DNA from 4 places in the Rossellomorea sp. LJF3 genome. Region 2 is predicted to be linked to each of the others. Evidence: riboswitches for the same ligand, from Rfam matches in the RefSeq annotation. Region 2 holds a riboswitch; each other region holds the start of a gene.
The links. A riboswitch is a leader RNA that binds a small molecule or an ion and turns the genes downstream of it on or off. The one in region 2 is predicted to bind S-adenosylmethionine.

Region 1 (7,936 bases), on a different contig from region 2:
GCAGCCCGGGGGACCACTCTCGGATCGGAGGTATACACCCCATCCACATCCGTATAAATGTCGCATCGATCCGCATTCAGGGCTGAAGCCAGTGCAGCAGCCGACGTATCTGATCCACCCCTGCCTAAAGTGGTGAGCTCCCCCTCTTCGGTGACCCCTTGAAACCCGGCCACCACAACGATTCGCCCAGCGGATAACTCCTCTTTTATCCTCCCTGTATCAATGGAAGAGATCTTTGCATTGCCGAACACTGCATCGGTCCGGATCCCCGCCTGCCGACCTGTCAGGGACACGGCCTCCATCCCTCTGTAGTGAAGGGCCATGGTCAGAAGGGAAATCGTGACCTGCTCCCCTGTAGCGAGGAGCATATCCATTTCTCTTTTACCGGGATAATCAGAAAGTTCCCCCGCCAGTTTCACAAGGGTGTCCGTCGTATTGGCCATCGCGGATACGACAACCACGACATCATTCCCCTTTTCTTTTTCCTTCAAGATTTGACCGGCCACCCGCTTCATGCGATCCGTAGAACCTACAGAGGTTCCACCAAATTTCTGAACAATGATACCCAAGTGATCCCCCTACTTTCTATCAGATCTATTTTCTGCTTTCCCTAAATGCGTCATGAAACAGCTATTCCTTCCTTCACTTCATTTTCAAGAGGAATTTCGTTTAGAATCGATACAGCCTGAATGTGTTCATGTGATTGAAGAAGGGAATCCAATTCTTCTTTTCTTCCTTCGACAAAGACGTAAAGGTCATTTCCAAGCTGAATGCGGTCCTTTAAGGTGAACGGTGTAATCCAGCTTTGATACTCCTCCTTTTCCTTGAAGCGCAGGACCCATTGCCTGATGCTTTCTCCTTGGGTATCTTCGCTCGTCACCGTCTTTTCAGGAGAAACGGTGTATTTCCCCTCTATCAGGGAGAGAAAATCCTCCACCATGGCACTTCCCGTCGGAAATTTCCCCGCTCCAGGACCCAGCAGTGTGATCCTCCCTACCAGACTCCCTTTCAGTGAAATCGCATTTTCCACATCCTCCACCCCGTAAAAGGGATGGCTGTCGTGGACAAGGATCGGTTCCACTCCCCCTTTGATGCGATTGAATCCGTCCCGTTCCAGTGATCCCACATGCTTAAAGCGCAAACGGAAGGACTCGGCTGCCTGCAGCCATTCAGCCGTCAAGTGTGTGATCCCTTTCCGCCTGATATCCTTCCAGTCCGGCTGCCTGCCAAAGGCGGTCTGACTTAAAATCAGAAGCTTATAAAAGGCATCATATCCCTCTATGTCGCTGGTCGGATCCGCTTCGGCATATCCCTTCTCTTGAGCCTGCTTTAGAGCAGTGTCAAAGGAAAGCCCCTTTTTCCTCATTTGGGATAGAATGAAGTTGGATGTCCCATTCAATATTCCTTGAATGCTTCTGATTCCATTTACCTTCAGGAGCTGACGGATGGTGCCGATGACCGGGATCCCTCCAGCCGTGGTCGCTTCGAAACCAAGGGACACCCCATTATTGGAAGCTTTCTTCAGAAGCTCGGGGCCGTATTTTGCGAACATGGCTTTATTGGCCGTTATGACGTGAATCCCTTTCTCGATTGCTTGTGTTACATACGTATAAGTCGGTTCTTCTCCTACTATGGCTTCAAAGATCGCATGAAGGTCAGGTATGTCGAGAATGTCTTTATAATCGGTCGTAATCCTTATGGACGGATCGATTTCCCTTTGCTTAGAGGGATCCTTGATGAGGATTGCCCTTATTTTCACCTCTTTACCGAGTACTTCTTTCAATCTTTCCTGATGAGTATCAATGGCTTCATAGACCCCTTGACCAACTGTTCCAAAGCCCAGAAGCGCAACATTTATCGCTGACATCATTCAGCCTCCTTTTTTCCCGTTTTACCTGCACATACGATTCCTTTCTGAAGGCGTGGTGGAAAGAAAGAGGGTATACAGAAAAGCCCTCTTCTTGTAAGAAGAGGGCTAATGGATCATGCTCCTCCCCTTATCTTCCAGATCCACTTGGAATCTGTAGGAATTGGCACCTTTACAGACTGATCCTGCAGGTTGCCGGGCTTCATCGGGCCTATCCCTCCGCCGCTCTTGATAAGAGATATAACGTTATGTTTTCACTTGATATTTGAGTATGAATTGGATTATATAGGGGATTCACTCCCTCGTCAATAGAATTTTTGTTATTTTTTAAAAATTCTTTCTACTAAAACCTGATGGGACATTTCCGATGGGTTTAGTTTGGAATACTCCTATTTCTATTAATCTTTTTGGTTAAAGGAAGTTTTAACCGAGGTAGAGAGGGAAAACTAACCCATATCCATTTACTAGAAAGGACACGTTTCGATCATGTTGAAAAAGATCCTCCCCTTATCCATTCAAAAATATTTGCTCATGTCAAAACGGCAGCGCATGCATGAAATCCGGCTCACCATTTGGTATATGCCCTTTATATACATATGCCTGTCCTTGCTCATGGTCGCCATTACCCTCTATTTAGATCTCTATCTGGAAGTGTCACAGTATACGTTTGATATGTTAAGTATGGATGCTTCGGTCACCCGCATACTGGTCAGCACGCTCATAGGGGGCATCTTGACACTCAGTGCTTTTACTCTCAATTCCCTGCTCGTCGTGCTGACGATGTTCAGCGGGCAGTTTTCACCCAGGATGCTATTGGATTTCATTTCGGACAAACAGACGCAGCACGCCCTCGGCATTTTCAACGGAAGTTTCGTTTATGTGCTCCTCCTTTTCCTTTTTATCGGAAGTTCAAAGAAGGAAATGTTTGTCGCTGCCCCGGTCATGACGATCGCACTGGCGTTCCTGTCAGCCCTTACGTTCATCTTTTTCATTAACCATGCATCGACGTGGATGCAGGTCCATAATATTACGTACAATATGAAGCAGGTTTCGGAAGTGATGATCAACCAGACGCTGAAGAAGGACTTGGAAGCTCACCGTACCGCTGATAGTGGGGATATCATGGAGGAAGAGAAAAGGAATATCATTCACGTGACTTCCAGAGGCTCTGGATATATACAATTGGTCGATTTTCAGGGGATGATCCGACGTGCACACGAAGAAAATGTTGTCCTTCAGCTTCATTACAAAGTCGGGGATTTCGTACTCGCCGGGAATGAACTGATGAGCATATGGGGGCCCGAAACGGACCATATCTCCACTGATTCATACCTTTCATTCATTGAGATGGGTCACAAAGAGACCGAAATCCAGGATCTGCAGATGGGGATCCACAAACTTGCAGAAGTGGCGATTAAATCACTGGGGAATGACGATCCCAAAACCGCTTCTAACACCATCCACCAAATGGCCGATCTGATGCTGACGGTGGAGGATCAATTATCCTTCAGTCCCTATCTGATCGATCATCACAACAGGATTCGCGTCATTCTTCAATCAGAGCCGTTCGACTACTACCTTTACCGGGGATTCGGTTATATTCGACACTACGCTAAAGACAATCATTTAATCATAACGGAAATCGTGGGGGCACTGGCCCTTCTCGCTGAATCCATTCAACCGTCGAAGCATAAGGATCTGTGGGAATTCGCCTGTAATACCATTGATCATATTGAAAGAGAGATCATCTATAAACTGGATAAAAGCTTTCTCCTGCAAGAAGTCCATAAGCTGGCACGGCTTACCCGCAACCTTGGGGAGTATGAGAAAATCAAAGCTAAATTCTACCCGGCAGCCAACGAAAATACGTAAAAAGCTTCTTCCCTTTCTTTCTGGGAGGAAGTTTTTTCTTTGCATAATGTCGATCATGGAGGTGTTTTCTTCTTGGGCAAGTTACTACAAAAAAACGCCCCGTCATTCATAACGGAACGTTTTTCGTATTCCTTATTCCCGATCAAAAAGCACTCTACCCGCTATACCGGGGTTCGTCATTTCATATGGGTTCAAGATCAGATCAAGCTCTTCTTCCGTCAGTACATCATATTCGAGACAAAGCTCTCTCACAGACTTCCCTTTCAGGATCGCTTCCCTGGCAATCCGGGAAACGACTTCATATCCCAGGTGAGGATTGACCGCCGTGATGATTCCTACGCTGTTTTCCACATACTCTTTCATTCGTGTCTCATTCGCTTCTATCCCGACAAGGCAGTTGTCCGTAAAGCTTCTGAACGCATTGTTCATGATGCTGATGGATTGAAGAAGATTGAATACAAGCACAGGCTCCATCACGTTCAGTTCAAGCTGACCGGCTTCAGATGCAAGGGAAATGGTCTGATCATTCCCCATCACCTGGAAGGCTACCTGGTTGATCAGTTCCGGCATGACGGGATTCACTTTACCCGGCATGATGGAAGATCCCGGCTGTCTTGCCGGCAGTGAAATTTCACCAAGTCCGGCACGCGGTCCTGAAGCCATCAGACGCAGATCATTGGCGATCTTGGACATATTGGTCATACATACCTTCAATGCTGCCGAAACCTCTGTGTACGCGTCCGTGTTCTGGGTCGCATCGACCAGATGTTCAGCCCCTGTCAATGGCAGCCCGCTGATATCAGCAAGGTGCTTCACCACACTCTTGATATACACAGGGTCCGCATTCAAACCGGTTCCTACAGCCGTCGCCCCCATATTCACTTCATAAAGATGATCACGGGTGCGTCCGATGCGCTTGATATCCCGTTCCACTACTCTGCTGTAAGCTTCAAACTCCTGCCCGAGGCGAATGGGCACAGCATCCTGAAGATGGGTACGCCCCATTTTAATGACGTGATCGAACTCCCGGGCTTTCTGTCTAAAGGCACTCAGCATATGCTCCATCGTGTCGAGGAGCTTCTCTACTAGTTTCAAAGTGGAAATATGGATGACCGTAGGGAATACGTCATTGGTCGACTGTGACATATTCACATGGCTGTTCGGGCTCACCTTCCCATATTCCCCTTTACGATGGGACATGAGTTCCAGGGCACGATTGGCGATGACCTCATTGGCGTTCATGTTGATCGACGTACCTGCACCTCCCTGGATTGGATCCACGATGAAGAATTCATGAAACTTGCCTTCCAGGATTTCATCGCATGCCTGAACGATGGCCTGCCCGATCCCGTCATACAGACGTGTCGTTTCCATGTTTGCAAGTGCAGCCGCTTTCTTTACGACTGCCAGGGCATTGATCATCTCTTTATGAATTTTATATCCCGTAATCGGAAAGTTTTCCACTGCCCGTAACGTTTGTATTCCATAATACACATCTTCAGGTACTTCTTTTTCCCCGAGGAAATCTTTTTCTATTCTAAATCCACTAGTGACGTTTATCATTTCTCTACTCCCCATATTTGGATTGTCTCTCTAATTGATGATTCTATCAATTAGAGAGGGAGTAGGCAACGATTTAGGGGTAAAACCATTAATTTCAAAAATTCCAAAAAAGCGCTTTCAGAGCTTTGGTATGACCCTCCCTTTTGTCAGAAAACGAATATATTAAATTTAATGTCAATACACAATGACAGAACGTTCTACACGGGTCTATTTACTCATATATTACCAATGAAAGGAGGAGGATTTGAATGGGTATCAAACTGATTAAAATCTCAGTCGTATACTTTATGATCGGTGTATGTATCGGGTTATATATGTCCATGGTCCATGACTACAGCCTGACCCCGGTTCACGTTCACATTAACTTATTGGGCTGGACGGCACTGACGCTTGCAGGTCTCATTTATCACTTATTCCCGGCTGTATCAACCACCAAACTGGCCAAAGCTCATTTCTGGCTCCATAATGTCGGTTTGCCGCTGATGATGATCGGATTATTCCTGTTGGTACTTGGCAATGAAGCGGTCGTGCCGGTCATTGCAACAGGCGGGGTCCTGACGACAGTCGGTATATTGTTGTTTGGCATCAATATCCTGAGGGAATTAAAAGTTTAATACGATTCTTGAAACCCCTTTTGCCAGTTGGCAGGATGGGGTTTTTTTGCAGTTTTATTTTTTTGATTTTTCTATCTTTTGTCATTTCATATGAGTAAAAGATGGTAAAATACAGAAGAATACCCATTTCAATTTTAGGAGTGATGTACATGTCGGTCAATGTTTACCTGAATTTCAATGGCAATTGCCGGGCAGCGGCAGAGTATTATGCTGAAGTATTTGAAACTGAACCACCACAGATCATGACGTTCGCTGAGGCACCCCCACATCCTGACTACCCCCTGCCCGAAGAAGCAAAAGACCTGGTCCTACATACACGACTCACCATCGACGGCAGTCATGTCATGTTTTCCGATGTATTTCCAAATATGCCTTTTGTAGAAGGAAACAATATTACCCTTGCCCTGGTAAGCGATGATCCTGAAAAATTGATGTACCGTTTCCACAAGTTGAAAGAAGGCGGTAAGGTTGATATGGAGCTTCAGGAAACATTCTGGAGCAAGCTGTACGGTCAAGTCACCGATAAATTCGGCATTCAATGGCAGTTTAATTACGAAGGTCACGAAATATAACAATCCACAAACGTAAAAAAAGAAGCTGCTGGAATCCCAACAGCTTCTTTTCTATTTTAATGCATACTGCTCAATACCCAGACAGATCCGGCCACGATGACAATGGCGATAAATGCCGCAGACATCATCTTACCTACCTGCCATCTTCCTTCACCTTCCGTTACGTGCATGAACATGAAGAGCTGGATCGCAGCCTGTATGAAGGCAAGGACGAACACGATCGCTACGATCAGTTCATATGCCAGATTCGTATACAGTCCAAACCAGACGGCTAAGAACGTCAACGCAATCGATAAGATAAATCCAATGATCTGAGTCCAAGGTAATCCACTATGATTCGTATGTTGTGACATTATCCCACCATCCCTAATAAGTACACGCTTGTGAACACGAAGATCCAGACAAAGTCCAGAAAGTGCCAATACAAGCTGGATACAAATAGTTTTTTAGCGGTATCAGGATTCAATCCCCGCTTCTTCACTTGGAACATGACGAGAAGAATCCACAGGATACCCACTGATACGTGGAGACCATGCGTCCCGGTCAGTAAATAGAAGGATGACCAGAATGCGTTCGTGCCCATTGCTGCTCCTTCATGGACCAGATGGATGAACTCGGTGATTTCCATGTAAAGGAATCCGAGTCCAAATAATAATGTGATGATCAGCCAAACCATCATGGATTTGACATTTCTCTTTCTTAATTCATTTATTGATAAACCAGACGTGAAACTACTGATTAATAGTAAAAGCGTCATGATGATCGTATTCTTCATATCAAACACTTCACTTGGAAGCGGGCCACCCATCGTTCCGGCTTTCAGAGCGAAGAATGTTGCGAAAATAGTGGCAAACAATGCGATTTCCGCGCCAAGGAAAACCCAGAATCCGAAGATGTTCAGCTTACCGATATCGGATTGATATTCAAGCGGCGTGTTTGGATCTATATTCGTACTATGTGCCATGCTCACGCCTCCCTCTTATACGGATTTTCAGTCTTTTCGATTTCTTCCACACTTACATAATAACCTTCATCCTGCTTGTGTGACATCAGTGAACGGAATGCCATGCATCCGAAGATACCGACAAGCGCTATGATCGCCATCCAGAACAGTTCGAACACTAAACCAAATCCTGCGACAAAGAATAGTGCGGACATGATGAAAGGTGTTCCTGCATTGCTTGGCATGTGAATCGGTTGGTATTCAAAATTATCAGGAACCATCTTTCTTCCTTCTTGCTTCATATCATAATATGCATCATGACTCTTCACTTCAGGTACATGTGCAAAGTTGTAATGAGGCGGGATCGCTGAGCTGGTCGCCCACTCAAGGGTACGTCCATCCCATGCGTCACCTGTTGTTTCTCTCTTGGCAAATCGGAAGCTGTAATAGATACCGTAAACGAGAATCATGAATCCGACTCCCATTCCGAAAGCTCCGACGGAAG
Region 2 (7,936 bases):
CCGCCACCAACAGTGTATTTCTAACCCCATCTGTTGATTTATTGGCAACAGAGCCTCCTATGATGTGAATGGAATATTTTTTTGACAGGGAAGTCAGGAAGGAGGAAGAATCTTCGGCTCCTTCATCTGCGATCTCATCTATCCGTGTCAGATCATAGCCTGTCGTCCACAGTTCAGGAAGAACGACGGTAGCGCATCCTTCTTCCTTTGCTTTTTTGACCCACTTTTCCACTCTCACCTTGTTTTCTTCAGGATTCCCAAACACAATATCCATCTGGACGAGACCAACCTTTTGAATCATACATTCACCTCATTATGTACTTTTTGTCATTTATTCCTTTACATTCTTTATGTTCCGTTATATCATTTGTGACTAGAATTTGAAAGTAATTAATTTTCAAAAAAATGAGTGGGTGAATGTATGAAACACTTTGAAAAAGCAAAACGCTTGGAATCATTACCGGAACAATTTTTCGCTTCCCTTGCAGGAACTGTGAATGCTGTTGTGAATGAGGGGCATGATGTCATTAATTTGGGACAGGGAAATCCAGATCAGCCTACCCCTCCACATATTGTGGGAAAATTAACAGAAGCGGCCAAGTCTCCTTCTAACCATAAATATCCTCCATTTCGTGGTTTATCGAGCTTTAAGGAGGCGATTGCAGCTTTCTATTTGCGGGAATACGGTGTGGAGATAGATCCCGAAACCGAAGTAGCGGTTCTCTTCGGAGGAAAAGCAGGATTAGTGGAGATCCCTCAATGTTTATTGAACCCCGGGGATGGAGTATTTGTCCCGGATCCCGGTTATCCGGATTATGTATCGGGGGTCGCATTGGCAGAAGCCAGTATGATCAAGATGCCGTTGAAAGAGGAAAACGGTTTTCTCCCGGACTATCGTGTACATTCCCGTGAAGAATGGGAAAGGGCGAAATTAATGTTCCTCAATTACCCCAATAATCCAACGGGTGCGACCGCAACAAAATCCTTTTTTGAGGACACGGTGGAACTTGCGTCAAAGCATGATATTTGTGTGGTGCATGACTTTGCTTATGGGGCGATCGGTTTCGATGGACAAAAGCCTGTGAGTTTTCTCGAGACAGATGGTGCAAAGGATGTCGGGATTGAGATATATACTTTATCAAAAACCTATAATATGGCAGGCTGGAGAATCGGTTTTGCCGTTGGGAATAAAAGTGTCATAGAAGCGATCAATCTCCTCCAGGATCACCTTTACGTAAGCCTGTTCGGCGCGATTCAAGAAGCAGCCACAACGGCTTTACTGAGTTCCCAGGATTGCGTAACGGAACTGGTTGCCACTTATGAAGAACGAAGACAACTCCTGATCTCGGGTCTACAGGGAATTGGGTGGGATGTAAAAGCTCCACAAGGTTCCTTCTTTGCCTGGCTTAAGGTGCCGGAAGGGTTCACATCTGTTGAGTTCTCAACCTATTTACTTGAAAAAATCAAAGTGGCCGTTGCTCCTGGTGTAGGATTTGGTGAATATGGAGAAGGGTATGTACGGGTCGGTCTTTTAACTACAAATGAACGGATAAAAGAGGCGATTTCCCGTATAGAAAGTTTAGAATTATTTCACAAAAGGGATTGACATATGTCGAAATTGGTGCAATAATCCAACTGAATTAATATAATGAAATTCTTATCAAGAGCAGGCGGAGGGACCAGCCCGATGAAGCCCGGCAACCGACTTATTTAAGCACGGTGCTAATTCTTGCAGCTATACAGCTGACAGATAAGAAAGAGTGCGGAATGTAAACCTCTTCTTATTTGGAAGAGGTTTTTTTGTTTGCCGGCACGATGAAATCAAGACGCGGAAATGGGCTTTTACATAGGGAGGTAATATGAATGAGTGAAGTGATCGCAACATATCGACTAAAGGGTAAGATTGGTTCCTTCGAGAAAAAGGCAGAAGGGATTGCTTTGGGACTCACGGTAGGATCATGGACGGACCTGCCGCTACTGGAACAGGAACAATTAAGAAAATACAAGGGGAGAGTCGTTTCAGTGGAAGAGAGGGAGGACGAAGGATCCTGGGGTGAGGTGAAGATTGGGTATCCCAGTCATAATTATTCCAATGATATTCCGGCTATCCTTACAACGGTATTCGGCAAGCTTTCTCTCGATGGTGAAGTGAAATTACTGGATCTGGAGTTCTCAGAAGACTTGAAAAAATCATTTCCCGGTCCACGTTTTGGGATAGAGGGCATCAGGGAATTAACAGGGGTTCATGGTCGACCGCTGTTAATGAGCATCTTTAAAGGGGTGATCGGCAGGGATCTCACATTTCTTGAAAATCAGTTAAGAGCGCAGGCCCTCGGCGGAGTCAATGTCGTAAAAGATGATGAAATATTATTTGATAATTCCTTGACTCCATTTTTTGAAAGAGTAAGAGTAGGAAAAAAAGTGTTGAACGACGTATTCGAAGAAACCGGTAAGAGAACCTTGTATGCCGTAAATCTGACAGGGAAAACCTCACAGTTGCGGGACAAAGCAAAAAAAGCCAGGGAGCTTGGGGCAGATGCTCTTTTATTCAATGTATTTTCATACGGTCTCGATGTTCTGCAGGAATTGAGGGAGGACCCTGAGATTTCCTTGCCGATCATGGCTCATCCTGCTTTTGCCGGGGCTGCTGCTGCATCTCCAGTATATGGTGTGAGCTACTCTTTATGGTTGGGTAAATTATTGCGAATGGCCGGGGCTGATTTTTCACTATTTCCATCTCCGTACGGAAGTGTGGCACTAGAGAAGAGCAACGTCCTTTCCTTAAGCTATGAATTAACGAAGGATGACGAACATTTGAAGAGAACATTGCCAGTTCCATCAGCAGGCATTCACCCTGCTCTTGTCCCCCTTTTGGTGAAAGATTTCGGGACGGATTGTGTCATTAATGCCGGAGGAGGCATTCACGGTCACCCTAACGGCGCAAGTGGGGGAGGAAGGGCGTTCGGTCAAGCGATCGATGCTGTTTTAAACGGAACGTCACTCCAAGAGGCAGCCAAAACTCATGAAGAACTGCAGAAAGCCCTGTCCCTATGGGGAGGGGAGGTAAAGGTGTAATGAGTCTTCCAGTGATATTCTGTGATTTTGATGGGACGATCACAGAAACAGATAATATCATTTCTTTGATGAAAGCCTTTGCCCCACCGGAATGGGAGCCTGTAAAAGAGGACATTTTAAGCCACTCGATCTCGATCAAAGAAGGGGTAAGCAAGTTGTTCTCACTCATTCCTTCTTCAAAGAAAGACGAGATGATCCAGTATTTGATGGAAACAGCGGTTATTCGTGAAGGCTTCAAGGAATTCGTGGACTATACAAAAGTCAATGAGATTCCCCTGTATATTGTGAGTGGGGGAATAGACTTCTTCGTTCACCCGTTACTGAAAGAATTCGGGCCTTTTAAGGCTGTATATTGTAACGAAGCGATCTTTAACGATTCGAACATAACCATTCATTGGCCATATCCATGTGACGTGCACTGTGAAAACAAAGGATGTGGATGCTGTAAGCCTTCCATTCTGAGGGCATTATCCCTGGAAGATCATGAGGTGATTGTAATAGGGGACTCTGTTACAGACATCGAAATGGCGAAGCTTGGAGATACAGTACTCGCAAGGGACTATCTCGCACGTACCTGTGAAGAAAAGGGAATCCCGTATCATCCTTTTGAAACCTTTCACGATTGCATAAAAGTGATAGAAAAAGGAGTGACAATATGAAGTCATATCAATCCGAATGGGAAGAGCTCGCTGATATCAAAAGGGAATTGGCAGAGAGGGACTGGTTTATGGGAACCAGTGGCAACCTGGCAATACGTGTGGGATCAACTCCTGTATCATTTCTGGTTACGGCAAGTGGAAAGGATAAGCGAAAGCACACGAAAGAGGACTTCCTCCTTGTGAATGCACAGGGTGAGGCCTTGGAGGAAACCCAACTGCGTCCATCAGCCGAAACCCTGCTTCACAGTCACATATTCAGTGGGAGTTCAGCGGGATGCAGCTTACATGTCCATACTGTTGCCAACAATGTGATCAGTGAACTGTATGGGGATGAAGGTGTCATCACATTCAGAAACCAGGAACTGATTAAAGCCTGGGACAAATGGGGTGAACATGATTCCCTGTCGATTCCCATCATCCATAATCATGCGCATATCCCAACCTTGGCGGATTCCTTCCTCCCATTCATTAAAGAAGATAAAGGGGCCGTGCTCATTCGCAATCATGGCATTACCGTCTGGGGACGTACAGGATTTGAAGCTAAGAAACTATTGGAAGCGTGTGAGTTCCTGTTCCAATACCACCTTACACTATTATCTTTAGCAGCTACAAAATCTATTTCCAAGGGAGGAGTAAAATTATGACAACGGTACACATTCAGGGGAAAAATCAGTTCATTGAGCAACAGGAAGAGGTAGTAAATTATTTAAATGACCAAGGGGTCATCTACGAACATTGGAACATGGATAAACTCGACGAATCATTACGGGACCGATACGCTTTAACCGATGATGATAAAGAGGCCATTCTCTCCACCTTTAAAGAGGAGATAGAAGATATTTCAGCTCGCCGGGGGTACCAGGCAAGGGATGTGATTTCCCTTTCCGAAAGCACACCAAATCTTGAAGAGCTATTAAAGAATTTCCAACAGGAGCATCATCATACGGATGATGAGGTACGATTTATAGTAAATAGACATGGTGTTTTCGTCATTCAAGGAAAGGACGGTGATTTCTTTGAGGTACATCTGAATCCGGGTGACTTAATTTCCGTTCCTGAAAACATCCGCCACTATTTCACTTTAAGCGATGATAAGCAGGTGGTCGCCGTCCGCATTTTCGTCACCCAGGAAGGCTGGGTACCAATCTATTAATCATCCATCAGGATAGACAAAGAGTCGCTTCTTTTGTCTATCCTTTTTTTGCACGTTTGGCGAAAAATGTCTAATTCAGCAATAATACTAGTTATTTTGTCTTGTTTTGCGAATCTATTTACTTTTCTGATAATACTTGCGATAATGCTCAAGTAATGATTTTACTTTAAATAGACTAGGAGCTAAAAAAGGAGTTTAGTAGAAATGGGTCGTTTATTAAAACAGAAGTGGCTATTATTGAAAATCAACCACAAGCGCTCGGAAATGGTAGCAATGGGAGTAAACTTAGGGTTATGTGCTGAGGAGACAATTAAATGCAGCCAGCAATTGGATCAGCTGTTGAACGACTATGAAAAGTGCACAAGTAATGGTGGATCAGAGCCACTGCACGAATCATCAAGCGAATTAGGGCAATACATTAAGAGTTTATTGAAACGCACTGCTTCTTGACCACTCACCAGGAATTCCCTCATCATTCAGACATATGAGAGACAGAATCTCCGTTCAATTCCACATTCACATCATACGAACAAAACTAATTTGTCGTTATTTCAAAAGTAAAGGACGGTTCGCCAAAAGCGGGCCGTCCTTTGCTTTTTCCTTCTGCAGAAAGACTCTGACAGTTGACAATGACCAGATATATTTGTATAATATTTTGAAACTGAGATATATTCTTTAAAGGAATGAATGCTATGACCGAGAAACAAGATACAAAACAATCGTTGAAACTTTTCATTGTCCTTTCCAGAGCTTTTAAAGCGTTAAATGAAGAGATAAATAAGAACATTCAAGAAAATGGTCTGAACCCGACGGAATTTGCCGTATTGGAGCTTCTGTATCATAAGGGAGACCAGCCTTTGCAACAAATTGGAGGAAAGATCCTGCTAGCTTCAGGCAGCATCACGTATGTAGTCGATAAGCTTGAAAAAAAGGGATATCTTAAACGCGTTGCCTGTCCAAAGGATCGCCGGGTGACTTACGCCCAGATTACTGAAAATGGCAGAGGGTTGATCGATGATATCTTCCCGAACCATGAGAATCGGATACACGAATTGATGTCTGCCCTGTCTCCCGACGAAAAGGAAGAAACCATTCAAATGCTGAAAAAGCTTGGACTATCCATCAAAGATCTGTCCTACTAGGCCATATCAATCTGCCCTGTCTATTATAGACGGGGCTTTTATTTTTGGGGGATTTTAATGAAATCGATCCTTATATCAACAGGAGATTCCGGCTATGAGGTCGAATAACTATAATCGGGATGAATTTAAGAGGAGGAACAAAGTATGAAGTTTGAAGAATATACATATGATAGACCAAATCTGGAAGAGATTAAGCCGGCATTCGAAAAGGTGCTCCGGAAATTTAAAGCAGCGTCAAATGTTTCAGAACAGATGGAAGCGATCAAGGAAATCAATGAAATTCGACTTACCATCGACACCATGCAGAATATTTGCTATATCAGGCATTCCATCGATACAAATGATAGTTTTTACAAAGAAGAGCAGGAGTATATCGATGATATGATGCCTGAGGTTTCCGGCATGGTGACAGAATATTATCAGGAACTGGTGAACTCCCCATATCGGAAGGAATTGGAAGATAAGTGGGGAAAGCAGTTATTTTCTCTGGCAGAGAGTGAAATCAAAACGTTTTCCCCAGAAATTATCACTTTGCTTCAAAAAGAAAATAAGCTGTCTTCCCAATATACGAAGCTGATGGCTTCTGCCAAGATCCCATTTGAAGGCGAAGAGAGAACATTGGCCCAAATGGGTCCCTTTACACAATCCGTAAATCGCGGGACAAGGAAAGATGCAGCCTTTGCCAGCGTTTCTTTCTTTGAAGAAAATCAGGAAGAACTAGATCGATTATTCGAAGAGTTAGTAAAAGTACGTCATACCATAGCGACGACTTTAGGTTATAAGAACTTTGTTGAGTTAGGGTATTATCGTATGACGAGAACGGATTATACACCTGATATGGTAAAAGCATTCCGTGATCAGGTGAAGGAGCATATCGTCCCTCTTTCCACAGAGCTGAAAGAAAGACAGGGGAAACGGATTGGAATCGACTCCATGAAGTTTTATGATGAAGGATTTAAATTCACATCCGGCAACGCATCCCCTAAAGGAGATCCTCAGTGGATCATCGACAATGGAAAGAAAATGTATGAAGAGTTGTCATCTGAGACAAAGGAATTCTTTGATTTCATGATCGAACGAAACCTCATGGATTTAGAAGCGAAGAAGGGGAAAGCGGGAGGAGGATATTGCACATATATTGCAGGGCATGAAGCGCCTTATATCTTCTCGAATTTCAATGGTACGTCTGGCGATATCGATGTATTGACACATGAAGCGGGCCATGCCTTCCAAGTGTATTCAAGCCGTGGATTCGATATCCCGGAATACATTTGGCCAACGTACGAAGCCTGTGAGATCCATTCCATGAGCATGGAATTCTTCACATGGCCATGGATGAACTATTTCTTTAAGGAGGATACGGATAAGTATCAATTCTCTCACTTGAGTGAGGCACTGCAATTTCTCCCGTACGGTGTAGCAGTCGATGAATTCCAGCACTTTGTGTATGAGAATCCTGAAGCCACACCTGCTGAACGGAACGCAGCATGGAGAAAGCTCGAGAAAGAATATCTGCCGCACAAAGACTATGATGGGGTTTCGTATCTAGAAAATGGAGGGTTCTGGCAGCGCCAATCCCATATTTACAATTCACCATTCTACTATATTGATTATACGTTAGCTCAAATCTGTGCTTTTCAATTTTGGAAGAAAATGAATGAGGATCGTGAAGGGGCATGGAGTGACTATGTTGCCCTTTGTAAACTGGGTGGAAGCCGTTCATTCACAGCACTGGTGGAAGCGGCCCATCTAGACTCCCCTTTCCAGGAGGGAACGGTCGAAAAAGTAATCGAACCAATCAGGCAATGGTTAAATGGAATCGACGATACAACCCTATAAATGAAACTGGGCAGCCGCATTTTATGCGGTTGTTTTTTTTTCGTTTAATTAAAGAATTCTGTTCTTTT
Region 3 (7,936 bases), on a different contig from region 2:
ACCGACTGGTTAGTATTTACAATGAAAGAAGGCGGATAAATGGATTCTATCAACGTAAGAAGTAGATTCTGCGAAACAGATGCACTGGGGCATATAAACAATACCACTTACTTTGTCTATTTAGAGGAAGCGCGAATTAAATTCTTTCAAACAATCGGATTCGATATGGACGTGAAGGATTGGCAGTTTATCCTGGCTTCCACCAAATGTGATTTCGTATCACAGGGTTATTTCAATCAAGAACTTGTGATCACCACCCATGTTTCCAAAATCGGATCCAAGAGTTTTCAGTTAGACCATGATATCCTGTGTGCGGAGACTCTTCAACTGATTGCAAGAGGAAACGCGGTCATTGTGTATTTTGACTTTCAGGAACAACGGAGTAAAGCAATCCCTGATCTGTTAAAAGCTCAGTTAAATATTCATTTACGTTCTGAGAAAACTGAATATTCTTGAATCTAGGAGGGGTAAAATGACCGAGCGGGTGGAAAATGAAACAGTTTCAGTCCGAAAAGGAGAAGAATTAAATGAAAGGAAATTACATGACTTCCTGGTTGAACATTTTCCTGATCTGCAACAAGAAAAGTTGAGCATTAAACAGTTTTCTGCAGGTCACTCAAATCTAACGTATTTGCTTTCAATGGGAGAATGGGAAGGGGTTTTAAGACGCCCCCCTTTAGGGCCCGTCGCACCGAAGGCACATGATATGAAAAGGGAATTCAGGATCCTTTCAGAGATCCATCCTTTATTCGACGTTACACCAAAACCCTATGTATTCTCCGAAGATGAAGGGATAGTCGGTAGCCCATTCTTCATCATGGAACGAAAAAGGGGGGAAGTATTTGATACATCATTTCCCCCGCATCTGAATGTAACGCCTGAGGTATGCAAGAAAATCTCGGAAGAAATGGTGTCAAGAATGGTTGAGCTTCATTCCATTGATCATACCAAAACCTCACTCCACGAAATCAGTAGACCCGAACATTTTATGGAGAGACAGGTTCACGGGTGGATCAATCGCTATGAACGTGCGAAGACAAGTGAGATTCGTGATGTAGAACATCTGACACAGTGGTTGACTAGAAATGTTCCGGAAAATGCTGAGTCCACGATCATTCATTATGACTTTAAATTAAACAATAGTATGTTTTCTGAAGACTTGACATCCATGGTGGGATTATTCGATTGGGAGATGGCGACCGTCGGAGATCCCCTTGCAGACCTGGGTGTCGCCATGGGGTATTGGATCCAGCAAGATGATCCTGAGTTGTTAAAGTACGGTCTTGGGAAGCCTCCAGTGACCATCATGGACGGTTTTTACAGCAGAAGAGAGTTCATTGAAAAATATGCAAAAAAAAGCGGCAGGGACGTAAATCACATTCATTTCTATTTGTCTTTTGCCTACTTTAAGCTGGCGGTTATTGTGCAGCAAATTTATTACCGTTTTAAGATGGGTCAGACAAGTGATGCCCGTTTTTCCGGGTTCGATCGGTTTGCCGAGTCTTTAATTACCCTGGGTAATCAGGCAGCATTTGATTCCAGGGAACAAATATAAGGGGATGAATGCCATGCAATCATTATTAGTCGAAATGAACGACCGGGTGTTGAATGTTACCTTGAATCGACCAGACAGCTTAAATTCATTTGATGAGAATATGCTTACCGGATTGATAGAAGCGGTAGAAGAGGGTGGGCGGAATCAGGAGATCCGGGCGATCGTGATCCGCGGTGCCGGGAGGTCATTCTCTGCCGGTGGCGACGTGAAAACGATGGGAAGTGCAACATCAGCCCAAGTCTATGAACATATCGGAATACTGAATTCATGTATCAAAGCCATCAAAACAATAGAAAAGCCGGTCATTGCCTCCGTCCATGGTTTCGCCGCAGGGGCTGGATTTAATTTAGCATTGGCCTGTGATCTAATCATTGCATCCGAAACCAGTCAATTTGCACTGAGCTTTTCCAAAGTAGGGCTCATTTCGGATGGAGGGGGTTCTTATTTTCTCCCACGGTTGATCGGCCCTCATCTTGCCAAGGAGTTCTTTTTTACCGGAGAACCTGTGTCTGCCCGGAGGATGTATGAATTAGGGGTGATTAATAGACTGGTGCCCGCTGATCGTCTGGAAGAAAAAACATATGAGCTGGCTTCAACACTCGCTTCGGGTCCAAGCAAAGCCTACGGCATGATGAAAAAAATGATTGATCGTTCATTCACCACTACCCTGGATGAAATACTGGAGCAGGAAAGAATCACTCAAACCCTGATGATATCAACGGAAGATCATGTAGAAGGAGTATCAGCGTTTAAAGAAAAAAGGACCCCCTCTTTTTCGGGGAATTAGGAGGAGTTTAGATGAAAGCAATCCAATTTAGGGAGTTCGGTGGTCCTGATGTGTTGAAGAATGTGGAGATTGATATGCCTTCACCCCGTGGGAGGGAGGTATTGATAAAAGTTCATGCCTCTGCTGTCAATTATGCGGATACGGCCAGGAGAGAAGGTCAATATGTGGTAAAGACCCCCCTTCCTTACATTCCCGGTGCGGAAGTATCAGGCATCGTAACCGAAGTCGGAGAAGACGTAGCAAGGGTCAAAAAAGGAGACCGGGTCGTAGCGATGATGGATTCAGGTGGGTATGCAGAATATGCCATGACAGATGAACGATCCATCATCCCCCTTCCATATGGATTGGACTTTAAAGAAGCGGCCGCAATACCTGTACAGGGATTGAGTGCGTATCATATTTTGAAAACACTTGGGAGACTCGAACAGGGTGAGACGGTCCTCATTCATGCTGCTGCAGGTGGTGTAGGGCTCTTAGCCGTTCAACTCGCAAAGCGATTCGGTGCAGGTAAAGTGATCGCCACTGCAAGCACCGAGGAAAAGCTTCGTATAGCAGAAGATATGGGAGCAGATGTACTGGTCAACTATACAGAGGAGGAATGGGAGAAAAAAGTTCTGGATGCAACAGGTGGAAAGGGTGTGGAACTTGCGCTGGAGATGGCAGGTGGTGACGTCTTTTATAAAACATTAAAATGCCTCGCCCACTTCGGGAGAATGATCATCTACGGTGTAGCGAGCGGGGAGCAAAGCAGATTCTATCCCTCTTCCTTAATGGCAAAGAATCAGTCGGTCACCGGCTTTTTCCTTCCTCCTCTGATGAGGGACACCGAGTTGACACAAAAAACCCTTCACGAAATCTTTCATTACGTGGCGAACGGAGATATAAAGGTCACAGTGGGGCACGTGTTCCCATTGGAAGAAGCGGCAAAGGTCCACTCCCTCATGCAGGGAAGACAGACAGTGGGAAAAGTGATTTTGCAGCCATAATTTTATCATACAAGGGGGAATAAAAATGAACTTACGCTTGTCAGATGAACAAAAGATGATACAAAAGACCATCCGTAGATTTGTAGAGAAAGAATTGATTCCTTTAGAAAATGAAGTGCTGCGAAATGAACGGGAAGGAAAGCCCAGCCTCTCTCCAGAAAAGATAAAAGAGCTGCAAATGAAGGCAAAGGATGCAGGTTTCTGGGGGATCAACACTCCGGAGGAATACGGAGGGGCGGATCTCGGTCAAATGATGATGGCCATCGTCTATATGGAAATCTCCAAGACCTTTGTCCCGTTCTCCTTTGGAGGGTATGCGGATAACATTCTTTACTACGCCAACGATGAACAGAAGAAAAACTATTTAATACCGACAATCAATGGAGAAAAGAAATCATGTTTTGCCATGACCGAACCCGGAGCGGGATCTGATACTCGTAATATCCGGACCACAGCCGTTAAAGACGGAAACGAATGGATAATAAATGGAGAGAAAACGTTCATTACGGGTGGAAATGAAGCAGATTTCGTCATGGTCATGGCCGTGACGGATAAAGAAAAACATCGTCGTACAGGTCGGGAAGGAGTCACTTGTTTCATCGTCGATCGAAGCATGGGCTGGAAATCCGAATATATCCATACAATGGGGGAATGGGGACCGGCAAGCCTTATTTTTGAAGATGTAAGGGTTCCTGAAGAAAATATCCTTGGTGAAATCGATGGCGGCTACAATCTGGGATTGGAGTGGATCGGATTTGCCCGCTGGATTGTAGGGGCACAGGCGGTGGGAGCAGCAGAACGACTTCTTCAAATGGCCATCGACTATTCGAAAGAAAGAGAAACATTTGGAAAGCCTATCGCAGATCGGCAGGCGATTCAATGGCAGATAGCGGATTCAGCCGTGGAAATTGAAGCGGCCCGCTGGCTTGTGTTAAATGCGGCATTCACACTCGACCAAGGGGAAGACAATCGTCACGTTGCGTCGATGGCCAAGCTATATGGATCCAATATGGGGAATCGGGTCGTTGATCGCGTCCTCCAGATCCATGGTGGTATGGGCTATACAAGAGAGCTGCCGATCGAACGATGGTACCGGGAGGCAAGGTTATGGCGCATTTATGATGGAACCGATGAAATTCAAAAACTGATCATTTCAAGGAATTTATTAAAAGGTCATGTGAAACTTGGGCAATTTGTATAAACAGATAAAGGAGGCAGATGAAATGGGAGAGCGATTCAGAGGAAAAGTGGCTTTGGTTACAGGTGGAAGCAGAGGGATCGGCAGGGCGATTGCCGGATTACTGGCTGAAGAAGGGGCCAAGGTGGCCATCATCGACGTGAATGAAGATGCGTTGAATGAAGCAAGTGAGGTATTTAAACAATATGAATTGTATACAAAAGTGGCAAATGTCGTAGAATACCGGGAAGTTGAAAATGCGATGAAGGAAGTATATGAATCCTTCGGCTCCCTGGACATTGTGGTGAATAATGCAGGGGTCATCAGGGATAATCTGTTATTCAAAATGACCGAAAACGATTGGGAGACAGTCATGGATGTGCATTTAAAGGGTTCATTCAATGTAGTGAAGGCCGCCCAACAATACATGGTCAAACAAAAGTACGGACGCATCATCAATATCTCATCCACCTCAGCATTGGGAAATCGGGGACAGGCGAACTACGCAACGGCTAAAGCCGGTCTTCAAGGCTTGACGAAAACCCTTGCCATAGAACTTGGTCCATTCGGAATCACCACGAATGCTGTAGCACCGGGTTTTATCGAAACCGAGATGACGAAAGAAACGGCGAAACGGATCGGGATTACTTTCGAACAATTAGTAGAAGCGAGTCTCCAGGGTATTCCTGTTGGCAGAAGCGGGCTTCCTGAAGATATTGCAAATGCAGTCGCTTTTTTTGCAGATGAAAAATCTTCATTCGTCAATGGTCAGGTTCTCTACGTTGCTGGAGGGCCGAAAGCCTAATAAAGGAGAAAGGGGTGAAGAATATGTTTGAATCCTATATCGGAAAGAGATCTACTCCCACCCGAAATGCAGTGGAAAGAGGGGCGGTTCGGAAATTTGCAGAAGCCATTGGCGATCCCCATCCCCTTTATGTGGATGAAGATACCGGGAAGTCCTCCTTTTATGGGGGGAACATTGCCCCACCCACCTTTCCGAGAGTGTTCAACTATGGTTCGATCGAAGGCTTTCATTTACCGAATGTTGGGTTGATTCACGGTGAACAATCCTTTCATTATGAAAGACCTTTGAAGGTAGGGGAAACGATACAATGTTATACGGAAATAAAAGACTATTATGAACGGGAAGGTACCGGGGGGAAACTGGGATTCCTTGTCATCGACGATGTCGGGGAAGATTCTCGTGGGGAAAGAATCTTCACTTCCCAGGCGATTGTCATTATTACAGAAGAAGTCAGAAAGAGGTTGAGTAAATGACAACACTACAATCATTCGGATTAGGAGATACACTTCCCCCGGTTGAACTGGCTCCGGTCACAAGGATGGACCTGATCAAATACGCAGGAGCTTCCGGAGACTACAATCCGATACACACCATCGATGATGAAGCCTTGAAGCTGGGTCTTCCAGGAATCATCGCTCATGGAATGTGGACGATGGGCAATGTGTCCAAACTTTTCAGCCCACACTATGATGAAGGCTTTATCCAGAATTACTCGGTACGATTTAAAGGGATGGTCATGTTACATGATGTGGTTACATTAAGGGCAGAATTAATGGACAATCAGGGTAACCTCCTTCATTTTAAGGTTTTAGCCACAAATCAAGCCGGGAAGAAAGTAATTGAGGGTAACGTCGTTTTTAGGGTCCTTGAATAGTAACGCAATGCTTTATGAAAAATTGTCGTAGATCCACCCCCAATCGAATAACATGTAAGGAATGATCGTTTAATAAAATAAGACAAAAGACATAAATCCGATCGAAAAAGTCGGGTTGACTTCTTCCGTAATTGTGATATTATTTAGAATATTAAAATGAATAACTCTTATCCAGAGTGGTGGAGGGATCTGGCCCTGCGAAGCCCAGCAACCTACGTATTGTAAGGTGCTAATTCCAGCAAAATGTGAAGTCATTTTGGAAGATAAGGTAACCTTACCTGAACAACTTTCCAAAATGGGAAGTTGTTTTTTTCTGACCTGGATAAGATGAAAACTGGGGGTATCATGTGAAAAAAGAGAAGAACCAGCAAGTACAGTTTGACTTGGTAGCAGAGAAGATCCAGTCCATGCTTGAAACCATGAGCTATGGTTCGATCACGATTATCGTACAGGATGGAAAAGTCATTCAATTAGAGAAAAATGAGAAAGTCCGAATTAAATAAGCTGACTAGACAAACTAGAGGCGCGTAGCAAAAATATAGGGACTCCTTATATTTTGTTACCGCCTCTTTTTCTATGGATAAGCATTATGGAATGGGGTGTACTATGTTAACGTATCAGACTTGGAAACAGCCATCCGTGGAATTTGAAGTGGATCCGGTCTATAAAGGAGCGTTGGACGTCCTGAAATGGACATATGATCATTACGGTGACGAGGTTGTCTATGCGTGCAGTTTCGGAATAGAAGGCATTGTGCTTATCGATCTCATATCCAAGGTGAAACCGCAGGCGACCATTGTATTCCTTGATACAGGGGTTCATTTCAAGGAAACGTATGAAATCATTGAGAAAGTGAAGAAGACGTATCCCGCGTTGACCATCCATATGAAAAAGCCTCAGTTGACCCTCAAGGAACAAGCAGAGGCATATGGGGATAAGTTATGGGAAACCAAACCAAACCAATGCTGTCAAATACGGAAGCTTGACCCGTTAAAAGAAACATTATCCAAGGGGCACGCATGGATTTCAGGCCTAAGGAGGGAACAATCCCCAACAAGACAACATGTTGAATTCATTAATAGAGATGACAAATTTCAATCCGTCAAAATTTGTCCGTTGATTCACTGGACGTGGAAGGAGATCTGGCGTTATGTCCATAAACATAATCTCTCTTACAACCCCCTCCACGATCAAGGATATCCGAGCATAGGCTGCTTTCATTGCACCACGCCGGCTATTGATGTCAATGATCTTCGCTCCGGAAGATGGAAAGGAAAAGGGAAGACAGAATGCGGCCTCCATTAGAAAGGGTGACAGTCTTTGCTTGAGGTTGCAGCCCTTCTGATCAGCTTGTTCTTCGCCATGAACATTGGTGCCAGCGGAGCGGCAGCGTCAATGGGAGTGGCATATGGTGCAGGGGCTGTAAAGAACATCCGGACAGCGCTATGGATATGCGCAGCAGGTGTCCTTAGTGGAGCGGTTCTGGGTGGTGGAGAGGTTGTAAAGACAATCAGTTCAGGAATCATCCCGCAGAATCTATTGTCGATTAAGATTGTTCTCATTATTTTGTTATCTGCAACGATTTCACTATTTCTGGCGAATGTGATCGGCATTCCGCTGTCTACGAGTGAAGTAACGGTGGGAGCCGTTGTAGGAGTCGGGGTAGCCTATCAGGTTTTGTATGTAAAATCACTTATTACGATCATGTCCTTCTGGGTCATCGTCCCTGTCATCGCTTTTTTCGTAACCTGG
Region 4 (7,936 bases), on a different contig from region 2:
TTTGTTTGTAGTGAACTTTCGGGTGAGGGCGGCACCCCCGACTACTAGAGGAACTGAAATATCGGCCTGCTTTAAATCTTGAGCCGTGATGACCATTTGTTGAGCAGACTTCACCAGGAGACCCGACAAACCTACGATGTCGGGCTTTTCTTCCCTTATGACTTGAATCAGTTCCTGTGGAGTAACTTTAATGCCTAAATCAATCACTTCATATCCATTATTACTGAGGATGATATCAACAAGATTTTTACCGATGTCATGAACATCCCCCTTAACCGTAGCCAAAATGACTTTGCCTTTGGAAGAGGAGCTTTCCATTTGTTCCATATATGGTTCCAGATGAGCGACGGACGCTTTCATGACCTCGGCACTCTGTAATACTTCGGCAACGATCAGCTGGTTATCATTAAATAATCTTCCAACTTCGCTCATTCCGGCCATAAGAGGACCATTGATGATATCCAGGGGAGCGTCATATTTTTCCAAAGCAATGTTTAAATCCGCTATCAACCCCTCTTTCGTGCCTTCCACTACATAATGAGCCAAACGTTCTTCTAAGGTCATTGTATTTACAGGAGCCTTTACTTCTTTCTTTTTTCCCCTATAAAATGCTGTGAATTCAGCAAGGGATTCATCCGTCGTTTCAAATAAAAGTTTCTCAGCCATTCGGACTTCTTCCTGGGGAATAGAGGCAAAGCGCTCTAACTTTTCCGTATTGACGATGGCATAGTCGAGTCCAGCCTTTGTACAGTGATAAAGATACACTGCATTGAGGACTTCCCTTCCGACAGGGGGCAGCCCGAATGAAACATTGCTGACGCCAAGTATATGAGGGCAATCAGGCAAGGCTTCTTTAATCTTCTTGATCCCTTCCACCGTACTATTGGCTGATCCTATATATTGCTGATCCCCCGTACCGACAGGGAATACGAGGGGGTCAAAGATGATGTCTTCAGAAGCTATCCCATATTTCTCCGTTAACAGTCTATGGGAACGAAGGGCAATGTCCACCTTTCGCTCAACAGATACACCCATTCCCTTCTCATCGATCGTCCCGACCACCACTGCCGCTCCGTAGGCTTTCATCAGTTTAGCGACCTTTGCAAATCTTTCTTCTCCATCTTCGAGATTAATTGAGTTAATGATCACTTTCCCTTGACAAAATTTCAAAGCGGCCTCAAGCACCTTCTCATCCGTCGAATCGATGACAAGTGGGACTTTTACTTTCTTTACAACTTCCTGAATAAAAACATTCATGTCCTCTACTTCTTCCCGGTCAGGGTCGGCAAGGCAGATATCGATCACCTGGGCACCGTTTTTCACCTGTGCCCTTGCAATCTCTGACGCTTCTTCTATCTTATTCTCAGCAATCAATCGTTTGAATTTACGTGAACCGATGACATTCGTCCGTTCTCCGACCAGAATCGGTCTTCTGTCTTCATCCTCGTAGATGAAAGCTTCAATACCCGACACCGCATGGGGATGAGACACATTCGGTGTACGGGGCTGGAATCCCTTCACCACCTCTGAAAGTGCACGAATATGCTCCGGTGTCGTCCCGCAGCACCCTCCTACAAGATTCAGCCAACCTTTCTCCGCGAAACCTTTCATCTTTATACTGAGGGAATCAGCTGTCTCATTATAATTCCCTTCTTCATCCGGGAGACCGGCATTCGGATAACAGCTTACATAGGTAGTGGCTAAATCCGATAATGACCGGACGTGGTCACGCATAAATTCAGGCCCCGTTGCACAGTTCAGGCCAACGACCAAAGGGTTTAAATGTTCAAGGGATAAATAAAATGATTCGATTGATTGTCCGGCGAGAGTAGTGCCCATTGGCTCAATGGTTCCGGATAACAAAATCGGGATTTCTTTCCCTCTGGATTCAAAAGCCGTTCGAATGCCCAGATTCGCGGCTTTTACATTTAAAGCATCCTGACTCGTTTCAAGTAATAGCACATCAACTCCTCCATCGAGAAGGCCTTCTGCTTGAACACGGTAGTTGTCTGCCAGTTCATCAAAGCTCACTCCCCCTGTTACGGATAACGTTTTCGTAGTGGGCCCAAGCGATCCCGCAACGAATCTTGGCCAGTCGGAAGTCGAGGCATCTTCTACTGCTTTCCTGGCGATTTCAGCTGCTACTTTGTTGATTTCATATGCTTTATACCCTAAATCATATTCGTCGAGAACGATGGGGGTTGCACCGAAGGTATTTGTTTCAATGACATCAGCCCCCGCTTTCAAATATTCCAGATGGATCTGATAGATTATCTCCGGCGCTGTCAATACAAGATTTTCATTACATCCTTCAAGTTCTTCCCCTCCGAAATCCTCCGGGGATAAATTTGCTTGTTGAAGCATCGTCCCCATTGCTCCATCAAGCACGAGTATTTTTTTTCTAAGCTGTTCTTCAAACAATGTGATGGCCATAGGGAACCTCTCTTTCAGTGTTGGTTTTCTCTTGTATATGATGAATCAGTTCAATGCTCATATCATATCTTACAAAAGGTGTGATCAGATAAATGCCATTAAACAGCTGGATTGCCGTATCCAACAAGTCTTTGGCTATCTCCATTCCGACTGCTCCAGCTATGACGGGATCATTTCCTGCTTCCTTCATTCTTCGTCTCGTTTCCTCCGGCACGTTGATTCCGGGTACTTCATGGTGAAGAAATTCTGCGTTTCTTGAGCTGATCAACGGCATAATTCCGATGAAGATCGGAACATCCAGATGCTTCGTCGCCTCATACACTTGGATCAGTTGTTCTTTCCCAAAGATCGGTTGAGAAATAAAATAGTCGGCTCCTGCTTTCTTTTTCTTTTCCAGCCTCTTTACAGAGGCGTCTAAATGACGGAAGTTCGGATTAAAGGCTGCCCCAACTGAAAATTGAGTCCGTTCCCGTAGTGATTTACCGGAAAACGATATCCCCTCATTATTCTGTTTAATAAGTTCAATAAGCTCCAGGGAAGAAAGGTCATATACAGATGCAGCACCGGGAAAATCCCCGATCTTGGCAGGATCACCCGTTATCGCTAATAGATTGTGTATCCCTAATGTGTGTAAGCCCATTAAATGGGATTGCAGTCCGATCAGGTTTCGATCCCTGCAAGTGATGTGAACGAGAGGTGTAAGATCGTATTTCGACTTCACCAGGCTCCCGATCGCGTCATTACTAATTCTCGGCGATGCGAGCGGATTGTCGGCAAGGGTGAGTGCGTCAATGCCGGCTTCCTTAAGTGCTGCCGCTCCTTGGAAGAACAGTTTCGTGTCGAGATGCTTGGGTGGATCTAGTTCAACGATGACCGTTTTCTTTTCTCTTACTTGCTCATGCAGCAAGCTTCCCCTGATGGATGGAGAAGATAACTGAACTACTTTTTTCTTTTTCACTTCTTTTTCCTTCACAGGCTCCCGGCTTTTCAATCTTGAAGCTACAGAACGAATGTGATCTGGTGTGGTTCCACAACATCCCCCAATGATTCTCGCACCCTGTAGACGCAATTCATTGCTGATATCACCAAAGTAATCAGGCTCAGCAGAGTAATAGAATCGACCTTCTTCATAGTTTGGGAGACTCGCGTTTGGATAGACAGATAGAAATGCCCTTTTCGGCAGGGGAACTTCCTCTAATGAATTCACCATATGAAATGGTCCCATCCGGCAATTGATGCCGACAACATCCGCCCCCAATAATTCCAATTGTTGAAGGGCATCTTTGATTTCCATTCCATTTTGAAGGACTCCTGTTTCATGAAGGGAAACCTGAGCAATGATAGGGATATCCGCTTCACGTTTGGCAATGTTCAGCACTGTGGTCAATTCCTCGAAATCATAATAGGTTTCCAGCAATATACCATCTACACCCTCCAATAATAAACAGTAAAGCTGTTCCCGAAAGCTTCTTTTGATCTCTTCGACTGACACATTTTGTCTAATGCCCCTGATTCCCCCGATCGTGCCGAGAATATAAGTGTTTTTACCGGCTGCTTTTCTTGCGAGACGCACAGCGGCTGTATTGATTTCCTTGACCGAATCCTCGAGACCGTATCTTGAAAGCTTTTGATAATTTGCCCCGTACGTATTGGTCTGTATAATATCTGCTCCGGCATCGATATACTCTTTATGGACTTTCAACACTTCATTTGGGTGAGAAAGATTCAGTTCTTCAAAGCATCTGTCCACTCCATATGAATACAACAATGTTCCAATTGCTCCATCTGCAATCAAGATTCTCTCTTTCAATGCTTCCAGCAACGGCTTCATGATCCTTCCTCCCCCTTTACAAATTGATCACGTTGTCTCGATTAATTTTTTGTATACTATCTAAACCGTTCTGAAGATCCTTAATTAATTCATCCGCGTTTTCAAGACCAACGGATAAGCGTAATAACCCATCTGTAATCCCTCTTCTCTCTCTTTCAGCTTTAGGCATAGAAGCATGTGACATTCTTGATGGATAGGATAAAATCGATTCGACAGCTCCTAAACTGACGGCGAATACGGGAATATTTACATGATTGATGAGTTGCTTCACTTCCTCTTCCCCTTTTAACCTGAAGGAAAGAACCGCTCCGGGACCCTCTGCCTGCCGGACTTGAATTTCACGACCGGGATGATAGCTTAAGCCAGGGTAATACACTTCTTTTACTTCCTTTCTGCCTTCTAGGAAGCTTGCAATCTTATAAGCCGACTCTGATGATTCCTTCAATCGGACGTGCAATGTTTTCAGCCCCCTTAATAGCAGCCAGCAATCCTGTACCCCGAGTACCGCACCAAACGAATTCTGCAGGAAAGCAAGCTTCTCCGCAACCTCTTCATTTCCCGTTACCGCAAGCCCCGCTAATACGTCACTGTGTCCGGCGAGAAACTTCGTCGCACTGTGCAGGACAACATCCACCCCGAGACTGATTGGCCTTTGCAGCAGTGGCGTCATGAATGTATTATCCAGAAATGTTAAACAGTCATTTGCCTTGGCAAGCTTCACGACCCCTTCAATATCCGTGATATTCAATAGGGGGTTCGAAGGGGTTTCCATATAAATCACCTTCGTATTGTGCTTAATTGCACAAGCCACCTCATGAAGGTCTTTCATATTCACAAAAGAGTATTCTATATCAAATTTAGTAAGGACTTCCGTAATCATCCTGTAGGTCCCCCCATATACCTCCTCAGAGACGAGTACGTGATCACCACTCGATAATAAAAGGAAGCTTGTTGAGATGGCCGCCATACCGGATGAAAAGGCAAAGCCCCTTAACCCGCCTTCTAATTCCGCTATCGTTTCTTCGACTGTTTCCCTTGTTGGATTCCCGGAACGGCTGTAGTCATATGTTCCATATTGATCAAAATCCTGTTGGTGGAAGGTTGTAGCATGATGAATCGGCGTAGAAACAGCTCCTGTCTCTTTATCAAATCCGCGGGAATGAATGAGTGACGTCTGAAGTGAAAAAGGTTTTTTACTCATACGTTAACACCTCTTTTTCCAATTGATGAAAAACATTCTCCAAGTCTTCGATCAGGTCATCGATAAATTCTATTCCTACAGAAAACCTGAGCAATCTGTTGCAGATGCCAAGTCTATTTCGTTCTTCTTCAGGAATGTCGGCATGGGTCTGGGTGGCGGGATAAGTGATAAAGCTTTCAACCCCTCCTAAACTTTCAGCAAACGTTATAATCTTCAGGTGTTGAAGGAAGGGACCGACCCATTCTTCCTTAGCAATGCGAAAGGAAAGCATGCCTCCTTTCCCCGGATACAAGACGTCCGCTACACAGTCATGCCCTGCTAGATACTGGGCTAATTTTCTTGCGTTCCTTTCATGCTGGGCCATTCTGAGACTAAGGGTCTTCATCCCTCTTATTAAGAGCCAACAATCAAATGGTGCAAGGACTGCACCGATTGAATTTTGAATGGTATAGATCCTTTCAGCCAAGTCCTCTGTGTTTACAATGACAACTCCAGCCAGAACGTCATTATGGCCCCCTAAGTATTTGGTAGCGCTGTGAATAACCAGGTCCGCTCCCTCTTTGAGCGGTTTTTGCAGAACTGGTGTATAGAAGGTATTATCGACGATTAAGAGCAATCCATTTGCCTTTGAAATGCCGGCAACCTCAGAAATACTTGCTTCGTTCATTAATGGATTGGTTGGTGTCTCAAGAAAAATAGCCTTTGTCCTCTGCGATATGTGATGTGCTATAGAATTAGTATCACTTGTATCAACAAAATGAAATTTGATATTATATTGAGCTTCATACTGAAGGAATAAGCGGTAGCTTCCTCCGTAAAGATCCTTGGATACAATCAATTCGTCCCCACATGAGAATAAACCAAGGATTGCCTGAATCGCAGCCATTCCCGAACTGAATGCAAATCCTCTATGCCCCTCTTCCAATTGAGCCAGTGTTTCTTCAAGGGTCGCCCTCGTTGGATTTCCTGTTCTCGTATAATCATAACCGGTTGGTTCACCGACCCCTTTATGTTCATATGCTGTCGAAAGATGAATGGGCAGGCTGACGGCACCAGTAGCTGGATCCTTCCGATTGCCTGCCTGGACAAGCAATGTATCAATATGTTTTTTCAACATTCTTCTCTCCTTTTCGTACCTAGAAAATGAAAAGGGGAAAAAACAAAAAACCTTCTTATGAAAATAAGAAGGTTTAATACGTTCGTTCTCCCTCTTATCGTCCAAGTTGACATCAACTTGCTGGAATTAGCACCATACCTGTAACTGTGGCTGGTTGCTGAGGTGTCTTCGGGCCAGTCCCTCTACCTCTCTTGATAAGAAACAATATGAAATTGTAAAGTGCTTTCCCATAACTTATACCAAACAGAGAAGACTGTCAATGAAAAGTAAGAATTTTAAATTAATTTTTTCATTTAATGAAATTCCCATCGTTGCGGACGCTTGAATAAACAGTGGTAATTAAATCCAATTAATATTGGTGAAGTGCTGTTTAAACAAGATTTTTATAACATGACTTCCTCCTCGGCTTATCGAGTTTCCTAAATCGGGTCGCCCTAATGTTTAACACACTCCAAAAGAGTTTAAACACATAGAAGAATCTTACAAAATTTACAGGAGTGATGATAGTGAAGGGTGTTACGTTCCAAGGAAAAGAAAAGATGGTCGTGAAAGAAGTAGCGAATCCAGAAATTCAGGTGAATACAGATATTATAGTAAGGATTACTGCAAGCGGAATTTGCGGTTCAGATTTACATTTATACAAAGGGGGAATAGAACCGGAACAAGATTATGTTGTGGGACATGAACCGATGGGTATCGTCGAAGAGGTCGGATCGGAAGTGAAAACCCTTAAAAAAGGGGATCGCGTTGTCATCCCTTTTAATATTGGCTGTGGGAAATGTTTTTTCTGTGAGAACCAAATGGAAAGCCAATGTGATGAATCCAATCCCCACGGAGAAGTTGGCGGTCTTTTCGGATTCACCGAAATGAATGGTGGATATCCAGGTGGTCAAGCTGAGTATCTGCGGGTACCATATGCAGACTTCACATCGTTTAAAGTCCCTGAATCAAGTCAGCTGGAGGATGAAAGTGTTCTCTTCCTTTCCGATGTTATACCCACTGCTTACTGGAGTGTAGAAAACAGTGGTGTGAAAAAAGGGGATACGGTCATAGTGTTAGGTAGCGGTCCAATTGGGTTGATGGCCCAGAAATTCGCTAAATTGAAAGGCGCCGAAAGAGTCATCGCTGTAGACCAGGTAGATCATAGACTTGCTCACGCTAAACGTACCAATCAAGCAGAAATATTTAACTTTCAAAATCATAGCGATATAGGGTCGCTCCTGCATGAAGAAACAAAAGGGGGAGCTGATGTTGTGATAGACTGTGTTGGAATGGATGGGACCGTTCAGCCAAATGAATCGTTCGGTTCTGACTTTGATAATCAATTTGGGACAATAAGTCCGATCAAGACAGC

Region 1: another riboswitch for S-adenosylmethionine. It lies ahead of V8G47_RS07705 (homoserine dehydrogenase); the one in region 2 lies ahead of V8G47_RS10080 (2,3-diketo-5-methylthiopentyl-1-phosphate enolase).
Region 3: another riboswitch for S-adenosylmethionine. It lies ahead of V8G47_RS01385 (YezD family protein); the one in region 2 lies ahead of V8G47_RS10080 (2,3-diketo-5-methylthiopentyl-1-phosphate enolase).
Region 4: another riboswitch for S-adenosylmethionine. It lies ahead of V8G47_RS19460 (methionine biosynthesis PLP-dependent protein); the one in region 2 lies ahead of V8G47_RS10080 (2,3-diketo-5-methylthiopentyl-1-phosphate enolase).

Annotation. Positions count from the first base shown of each region.
Region 1 covers NZ_JBANLY010000005.1:172,750-180,685, forward strand. The annotation lists gene V8G47_RS07700 (aspartate kinase) at 1-569, opposite strand, end outside; gene V8G47_RS07705 (homoserine dehydrogenase) at 620-1,867, opposite strand; SAM riboswitch class I at 1,995-2,105, opposite strand; gene V8G47_RS07710 (DUF2254 domain-containing protein) at 2,399-3,739, shown strand; gene aspA (aspartate ammonia-lyase) at 3,872-5,302, opposite strand; gene V8G47_RS07720 (cytochrome-c oxidase) at 5,551-5,916, shown strand; gene V8G47_RS07725 (VOC family protein) at 6,066-6,488, shown strand; gene qoxD (cytochrome aa3 quinol oxidase subunit IV) at 6,545-6,841, opposite strand; gene qoxC (cytochrome aa3 quinol oxidase subunit III) at 6,841-7,452, opposite strand; gene qoxB (cytochrome aa3 quinol oxidase subunit I) at 7,455-7,936, opposite strand, start outside.
Region 2 covers NZ_JBANLY010000008.1:90,680-98,615, reverse strand. The annotation lists gene V8G47_RS10090 (carbon-nitrogen family hydrolase) at 1-301, opposite strand, end outside; gene V8G47_RS10085 (pyridoxal phosphate-dependent aminotransferase) at 422-1,606, shown strand; SAM riboswitch class I at 1,655-1,757, shown strand; gene V8G47_RS10080 (2,3-diketo-5-methylthiopentyl-1-phosphate enolase) at 1,864-3,075, shown strand; gene V8G47_RS10075 (2-hydroxy-3-keto-5-methylthiopentenyl-1-phosphate phosphatase) at 3,075-3,734, shown strand; gene V8G47_RS10070 (methylthioribulose 1-phosphate dehydratase) at 3,731-4,378, shown strand; gene V8G47_RS10065 (cupin domain-containing protein) at 4,375-4,887, shown strand; gene V8G47_RS10060 (aspartyl-phosphate phosphatase Spo0E family protein) at 5,092-5,337, shown strand; gene V8G47_RS10055 (MarR family winged helix-turn-helix transcriptional regulator) at 5,571-6,029, shown strand; gene V8G47_RS10050 (M3 family oligoendopeptidase) at 6,174-7,868, shown strand.
Region 3 covers NZ_JBANLY010000001.1:267,233-275,168, reverse strand. The annotation lists gene V8G47_RS01425 (acyl-CoA thioesterase) at 40-456, shown strand; gene V8G47_RS01420 (phosphotransferase family protein) at 473-1,555, shown strand; gene V8G47_RS01415 (enoyl-CoA hydratase/isomerase family protein) at 1,569-2,342, shown strand; gene V8G47_RS01410 (quinone oxidoreductase family protein) at 2,354-3,328, shown strand; gene V8G47_RS01405 (acyl-CoA dehydrogenase family protein) at 3,354-4,529, shown strand; gene fabG (3-oxoacyl-ACP reductase FabG) at 4,552-5,310, shown strand; gene V8G47_RS01395 (MaoC family dehydratase N-terminal domain-containing protein) at 5,334-5,783, shown strand; gene V8G47_RS01390 (MaoC/PaaZ C-terminal domain-containing protein) at 5,780-6,184, shown strand; SAM riboswitch class I at 6,349-6,454, shown strand; gene V8G47_RS01385 (YezD family protein) at 6,532-6,687, shown strand; gene V8G47_RS01380 (phosphoadenylyl-sulfate reductase) at 6,791-7,489, shown strand; gene V8G47_RS01375 (inorganic phosphate transporter) at 7,547-7,936, shown strand, end outside.
Region 4 covers NZ_JBANLY010000032.1:1,141-9,076, forward strand. The annotation lists gene metH (methionine synthase) at 1-2,433, opposite strand, end outside; gene V8G47_RS19450 (bifunctional homocysteine S-methyltransferase/methylenetetrahydrofolate reductase) at 2,414-4,264, opposite strand; gene metC (cystathionine beta-lyase) at 4,281-5,465, opposite strand; gene V8G47_RS19460 (methionine biosynthesis PLP-dependent protein) at 5,458-6,582, opposite strand; SAM riboswitch class I at 6,674-6,783, opposite strand; gene V8G47_RS19465 (zinc-dependent alcohol dehydrogenase) at 7,089-7,936, shown strand, end outside.